Linked DNA regions of Orrella dioscoreae. The protein of the gene in region 1 interacts with the protein of each later gene in a pairwise test. Links are inferred from orthologs where the notes say so. Each region holds a gene or a part of one and is shown in the gene's direction. Other genes may lie near its edges. The genes, in order: secD and pheT.

Evidence for each region.
Region 2: the proteins of secD (region 1) and pheT interact in binary tests that used the Escherichia coli proteins (3 or more experiments, as listed by UniProt). The link is inferred for Orrella dioscoreae from one-to-one orthologs.

Annotation. Positions count from the first base shown.
Region 1 is NZ_LT907988.1:3,635,796-3,638,984, reverse strand. The notes cover bases 253-3,127. They hold secD (protein translocase subunit SecD), read left to right. Parts: upstream 253-691; coding sequence 692-2,563; downstream 2,564-3,127. Other genes in these bases: secF (protein translocase subunit SecF), read left to right, coding at 2,636-3,127; yajC (preprotein translocase subunit YajC), read left to right, coding at 253-528. Also shown: more of yajC, read left to right, coding at 178-252; more of secF, read left to right, coding at 3,128-3,189. UniProt on the Escherichia coli protein: Part of the Sec protein translocase complex. Interacts with the SecYEG preprotein conducting channel. SecDF uses the proton motive force (PMF) to complete protein translocation after the ATP-dependent function of SecA.
Region 2 is NZ_LT907988.1:2,742,098-2,745,434, reverse strand. Bases 70-3,092 are described here. They hold pheT (phenylalanine--tRNA ligase subunit beta), read left to right. Parts: upstream 70-379; coding sequence 380-2,806; downstream 2,807-3,092. Other genes in these bases: ODI_RS12825 (integration host factor subunit alpha), read left to right, coding at 2,822-3,092; pheS (phenylalanine--tRNA ligase subunit alpha), read left to right, coding at 70-364. Also shown: more of pheS, read left to right, coding at 1-69; more of ODI_RS12825, read left to right, coding at 3,093-3,166; ODI_RS12820 (MerR family transcriptional regulator), read left to right, coding at 3,252-3,337.

The DNA of each region.
Region 1 (3,189 bases):
GGGCCGCTGAATAAGAGGGAAAAGCGGGATTTTAGCGCCCCTGGCCTGCCCGGCGCGGCGCCCGGGGGCGCCGGGGTGAAAACGGGGCCGCGCCCCCTCCGCGGTTGCTTGCCGGAACAAGTCTTGCAACCCCGCTACAATCGCCGATTACCCAAAATTCCAATCAGGAGAAATCCGATGCTCGCAACCGACAACCTCGGCCTCGTCCTCGCGCAGGCCGCCGCCAGCAGCGAACCCGCAGGCGCGCTGATGGGCATGCTGCCCATCGTCCTGATGTTCGTGATCCTCTATTTCCTGATGATCCGTCCGCAGATGAAGCGCCAGAAGGCCCATCGCCAGCTGCTGTCCGAGCTGGCCAAGGGTGACGAAGTCGTCACCGCCGGTGGCATCCTGGGCAAGGTCTCTAAGGTCAGCGACAACTACGTCACCGTGGAAGTGGCTGACCTGGCCGATCGCCCGGTCGAAGTGATCGTGCAGAAGCCCTCGGTTTCCGCGGTGCTGCCGAAGGGAACCATCAAGGCCCTGTGATAGTCCAGTGGTAGTCCCACCCCCGAAGCGCTGCGCGCTTCCCCCTCAAGGGGGCGGCGCCGGGGGACCGGCGAAGCCGGCTTCCCGGCGCCCCTGATGGGCCGAGGTCTTATGGGGGCGAAGGCCTCTCTACCAAGTTAGTCAACCACCTGCGTTTTCCTCCATGAACCGCTACCCCCTCTGGAAATACGCCACCGTCCTGATCGCGGTGGTGATCGGCCTGCTCTACACCTTGCCCAATTTCTTCGGCGAATCGCCGGCGGTGCAGGTGGCCAGCGCCAAGTCGACCGTCAAGGTGGATGCGTCCATGCTCGATCGTGTCGAGCAGCTGTTGTCCGAGGCCGGCCTCGAGACGACCGGCGCCAGCTTCGAGATGAACGGGCCCGTGGGCACCGTCCGCGTGCGCTTTGCCACGACCGACATCCAATTGAAGGCGCGCGACCTGATCGAGCGCTCCCTGAATCCCGATTCGGCCGACCCGTCCTACACGGTCGCGCTGAACCTGCTGCCCGCCTCGCCCAACTGGCTGACGGCTATCGGTGCCCGTCCCATGTCGCTGGGCCTGGACCTGCGCGGCGGCGTGCACTTCCTGCTGCAGGTCGACATGGATGGCGCGCTGAACTCGCGCTACGAGGCGCTCTCGAACGAGGCCCGCAATATCCTGCGCGACCAGAAGATCGCCGGCGGCACGGTCGAACGTGCCGGCCGCTCGCTGGTGGCCAGCTTCAGCGACGCCACTGTGCGTGACGCTGCGCTGTCGGCCCTGCGCGGCCGCATGCCCGACCTGCAGTTCACCGAGCGCCAGGAAGGCGATCGTGCGCAGGTGGTCGGCGTGCTGAGCCAGACCGCCATCGCCACCGTCCAGAACAACGCGCTGCGCCAGAACATCACCACGCTGCACAACCGGATCAACGAGCTTGGCGTCGCCGAGCCCGTGATCCAGCAGCAGGGCGGCGACCGCATCGTGGTCCAGCTGCCCGGCGTGCAGGACGTGGCCCGTGCCAAGGAACTGCTGGGCCGCACCGCCACGCTGGAAATCCGCATGGTGGACGACAGCCCCGCCGCGCAAAGCGCGCTGGCCAGCGGCACCGTGCCTTTCGGCCTGGAGCGCTACCAGGACCGCGACGGCCGTCCGCTGCTGGTGCGCCGCCAGGTCATCCTGACGGGCGAGAACTTGCAGGACGCCCAGCCCGGCCGCGACCAGCAAAGCCAGCAGGCTGCCGTGCACCTGACGCTGGACTCCAATGGCGCGCGCATCTTCCGCGACGTCACGCGCGAGAACGTCAACAAGCGCATGGCCATCCTGCTGTTCGAGAAGGGCCGCGGCGAAGTCGTCACGGCGCCGGTCATCCGCGTGGAAATCCCCAACGGCCAGGTGCAGATCTCGGGCAGCATGAGCGCCACCGAGGCCGCCGACACCGCGCTGCTGCTGCGCGCCGGTTCGCTGGCCGCCCCGATGGAAATCATCGAGGAACGCACCATCGGCCCGAGCCTGGGCGCGGACAACATCGCCAAGGGCTTCTATTCGACGCTGTTCGGCTTCATCGCCATCGCCGTCTTCATCATCGTTTATTACCACCTGTTCGGCATCTTCTCGACCATCGGCCTGACCTTCAACGTGCTGCTGCTGTTGGCGCTGCTGTCCATGCTGCAGGCCACGCTGACGCTGCCCGGCATCGCGGCCATCGCGCTGACCCTGGGCATGGCCATCGATGCGAACGTGCTGATCAACGAGCGGATCCGTGAGGAGCTGCGCAATGGCGCGACGGCGCAGCAGGCCATCCATCATGGCTTCGAGCGTGCCTGGGCAACCATCCTGGACTCGAACCTGACGACGCTGATCGTGGCGCTGGCGCTGCTGGCTTTCGGTACGGGCCCGGTGCGCGGCTTCGCGGTGGTGCACTGCCTGGGCATCCTGACCTCCATGTTCACGTCCGTGGTGGGCGTGCGCGCGCTGGCCAACCTCTGGTATGGCAACCGCCGCAAGCTCAAGAGCATTTCCATCGGCACCGTCTGGAAGCCCACCCAGCGCTGATCCGATCCCCGTTGATCCGACCTGTTAGCCGGGCGGCGCGTGCCGCCCGGACCGTCACCCGGAACTTGCAACATGGAATTTTTCCGCATCCATCGCACCATCCCGTTCATGCGCCACGCCGTGGTGCTGAACGCGATCAGCTTCATCACCTTCGTCCTGGCGGTGTTCTTCATCGCCACCCGAGGCTTCCACCTGTCCATCGAGTTCACCGGCGGCACGCTGATGGAGGTCAGCTATGAGCAGGCCGCCCAGCTGGACCAGGTGCGCACGGCCGTCACCGGCCTGGGCTACACCGACTTCCAGGTGCAGAACTTCGGCACCTCGCGCGACGTCATGATCCGCCTGCCGCTGGCAGAGGGCCAGACCACGGCCGGCCAGAGCGAGGCCGTGCTGGGCGCGCTGCAGGCCGCCGACAGTTCGGTCACGTTGCGCCGCGTCGAGTTCGTCGGCCCGCAGGTGGGCCATGAGCTGGTCGAGAACGGCCTGCTGGCGCTGCTCTTCGTGGTGGTCGGCATCATGATCTACCTGGGCATGCGCTTCGAATGGAAGTTCGCGGTGGCCGGCGTGATCGCCAACCTGCACGACGTGGTGATCATCCTGGGCTTCTTCGCCTTCTTCCAATGGGA
Region 2 (3,337 bases), 890 kb from region 1 along the record:
GATCGCCGAGGACATCTCGTTCGCGGACCTGAAGGGTGTCTACACCGATTTCCTGCGCTGCTTCTTCGAGACCGACGACCTGGAGCTGCGTTTCCGCCCGTCGTTCTTCCCCTTCACCGAGCCCTCGGCCGAGATCGACATGCGCTTCATGTCAGGCCCCAACAAGGGCCGCTGGCTGGAAATCTCGGGCTGCGGCCAGGTGCATCCCCAGGTAGTGATGAATTTCGGGCTCGATCCCGAGCGCTACATCGGCTTCGCGTTCGGCTCCGGCCTCGAGCGCCTGACGATGCTGCGTTATGGCGTGAACGACCTGCGCCAGTTCTTCGAAGGCGATCTTCGCTTCCTGCGTCAGTTCAACGATTAATCTCCACGGCAGATCATGCAATTTCCTGAATCCTGGCTGCGCACGCTGGTCGACCCCGCGATTTCCTCGGACGAGTTGGGCCATCGCCTGACCATGGCGGGCCTCGAGGTCGAAGACGCGGTGCCGGCCGCGCCGCCTTTCTCGGGCATCGTCGTTGCCCGTATCCTGGAAACCACCCAGCACCCCGACGCCGACAAGCTGCGCGTCTGCCGCGTCGACGACGGTTCGGGCGAGCCGCTGCAGATCGTCTGCGGCGCGCCCAACGCGGCGCCCGGTCTGGTCGTGCCGCTGGCGCGCGTGGGCGCCGAGCTGCCTGGCGGCATGAAGATCGGCGTGGCCAAGATGCGTGGCGTGCAGTCCTCGGGCATGCTGTGCTCGGCCCGCGAACTGGGCCTGTCGCAGGACCACGGCGGCCTCATGGTCCTGGCCGATGACCTGGCGCCCGGCCGCGACCTGCGCGATGCCCTGGCGCTGGACGACACCGTCTTCACCCTGAAGCTCACGCCCAACCGTGCCGACTGCCTGTCGATCCTCGGCGTGGCGCGCGAAGTGGCTGCCCTGACGGGCGCGCCGCTGAAGACGCCGCAAGCCGCGCCGGCCAAGGTCGAACTGGACGAGGTCATTCCCGTCGACATCCAGGCGCCCGGCCTGTGCGGCCGTTTCGGCGGCCGTGTCATCCGCGGCGTGAACGCGCGCGCGGCCACGCCCGAGTGGATGCGCACCCGCCTGGAGCGGGCAGGGCAGCGCTCGGTGTCGGTGCTGGTCGACATCTCCAACTACGTCATGCTGGAACTGGGCCGCCCGTCGCACGTGTTCGACCTGGACAAACTGCCGGCCAAACAGCTCACCGTGCGCTGGGCGCGCGAAGGCGAGAAGCTGGAACTGCTGAACGGCCAGACCATCGAGCTGGACGGCGACATGGGGGTCGTCGCGGCTGGCGAACAGGTGGAAAGCCTGGCCGGCATCATGGGCGGCCAAGCCACGTCGGTCACGCTGGACACCACCAACATTTATGTCGAGGCCGCGTTCTGGTGGCCCGAGGCCATTGCCGGCCGCGCGCGCCGCCTGCGTTTCGGCTCCGAGGCCAGCCATCGCTTCGAACGTGGCGTGGACTACGCCAGCATTCCCGAGCACCTGGAATTCATCACCGCCCTGATCCAGCAGATCTGCGGCGGCCAGGCCGGCCCGCTGGACGACCAGACCGTGGGCACGCTGAAGGAAGCCGGCGCGCGCGCGCCGGTGCGCCTGCGCACCGCCCGTTGCGCCCGCGTGCTGGGCATCACGGTGTCGACCGATGACATCGCATCGGTCTTCACGCGCCTGGGCCTGCCGTTCACGCAGGAAGGCGAGGACTTCATCGTCACGCCGCCGTCGTACCGCTTCGACATCGAGATCGAGGAAGACCTGATCGAAGAGGTCGCCCGCATCCACGGCTTCGAGAACATTCCCGACCGCCCGCCGCTGGCGCGCGCCACCATGCTGTCGCAGCCCGAGGCCGAGCACGGCCCGCACGCGCTGCGCCGCGCCGTCGCCGCCCTGGACTACCAGGAAGTGGTCAACTTCGCCTTCGTCGAAGCCGAGTGGGAGCGTGACTACGCCGGCAATGACGACCCCATCAAGCTGCTGAACCCCATCGCCAGCCAGCTGGCCGTGATGCGCAGCAGCCTCATGGGCGGCCTGATCGCCAATATCGTGCACAACGCCAAGCGCAAGCAGAGCCGCGTGCGCGTGTTCGAACTGGGCCGCGTGTTCAGCCGCGATCCGCGCGTGGAAGCCGGTGGCCTGTCCGTGCGTGGCGTGCACCAGCCGCAACGCCTGGGCGGGGCGGCCTGGGGCACGGCAGCGGAAGAGCAGTGGGGCCTGCCCAGCCGCCAGGTCGACTTCTATGACGTGAAGCGCGACGTGGAGCTGCTCTTCGGCGCGCGCCTGTCCGCGGTGCGCTTCGTCGCCGCCGAGCATCCCGCCCTGCATCCCGGCCGCAGCGCCCGCATCGACGTCGATGGCGCGCCCGCCGGCTGGATCGGCGAACTGCATCCCCGTTGGGTGCAGCAGGCCGAGCTGGCGCACACGCCCGTGCTGTTCGAGATCGCGCTGGATGCGCTGACGCCCGCGCGCGTGCCGCAGGCCGACGACCTGTCGCGCCAGCCCATCGTGGTGCGCGACCTGGCGCTGTGGGTGCCGGCCGGCGTAGACGTGCAGTCGCTGCTCGACACGATTGCCGCCACGGCGGACAATGACCCGGCGTTGTCGGTGCTGCGTGACGTGCGTCTCTTCGACGTGTGGCGCGACCCCAAGGCCGGCGCCGACGCCGACAAGAGCCTGGCGTTCCGCTTCTGGCTGCAGGACCCCGTCGTCACGCTGGAAGATGCGCGCGTCGACGCCTGCATGGCGACCCTGCGCGATGCCCTGGCCAACGCACATGGCGTGCGCCTGCGCACCTGATCATCCGGAGCCGACATGAGCACTGCCGACCCCCGTACCCTGACCAAGGCTGAACTGGCCGAATTGCTGTTCGAGCGCGTGGGCTTGAACAAGCGCGAAGCCAAGGACATCGTGGATACCTTCTTCGAAGAGATCCGCGATGCGCTGGTCAGGGGCGACACCGTCAAGCTCTCGGGCTTTGGCAACTTCCAGGTGCGCAACAAGCCGCCGCGTCCCGGCCGCAATCCCAAGACGGGCGAGACGATTCCCATCGCCGCGCGCCGCGTGGTAACGTTCCACGCCAGCCAGAAGCTCAAGAGCTCCGTCGAGCAGACGGGCTTGCCGGCATCCACCGAGGACGATTCCGACGCCGACGATTGATCCCTTGCGGATCCTCGGCGGACGATACGTTTTGTTGGCTTTTGTCATCCCTGCATAGACGGGCATCGCGGCCTAAAATCGAACAATGACTCGACCCGACCCTACCGTTGCCCTGCCTCCCATTCCGGCCAAGCGCTACTTCACCATCGGCGAAGTCAGCGACCTCTGCGG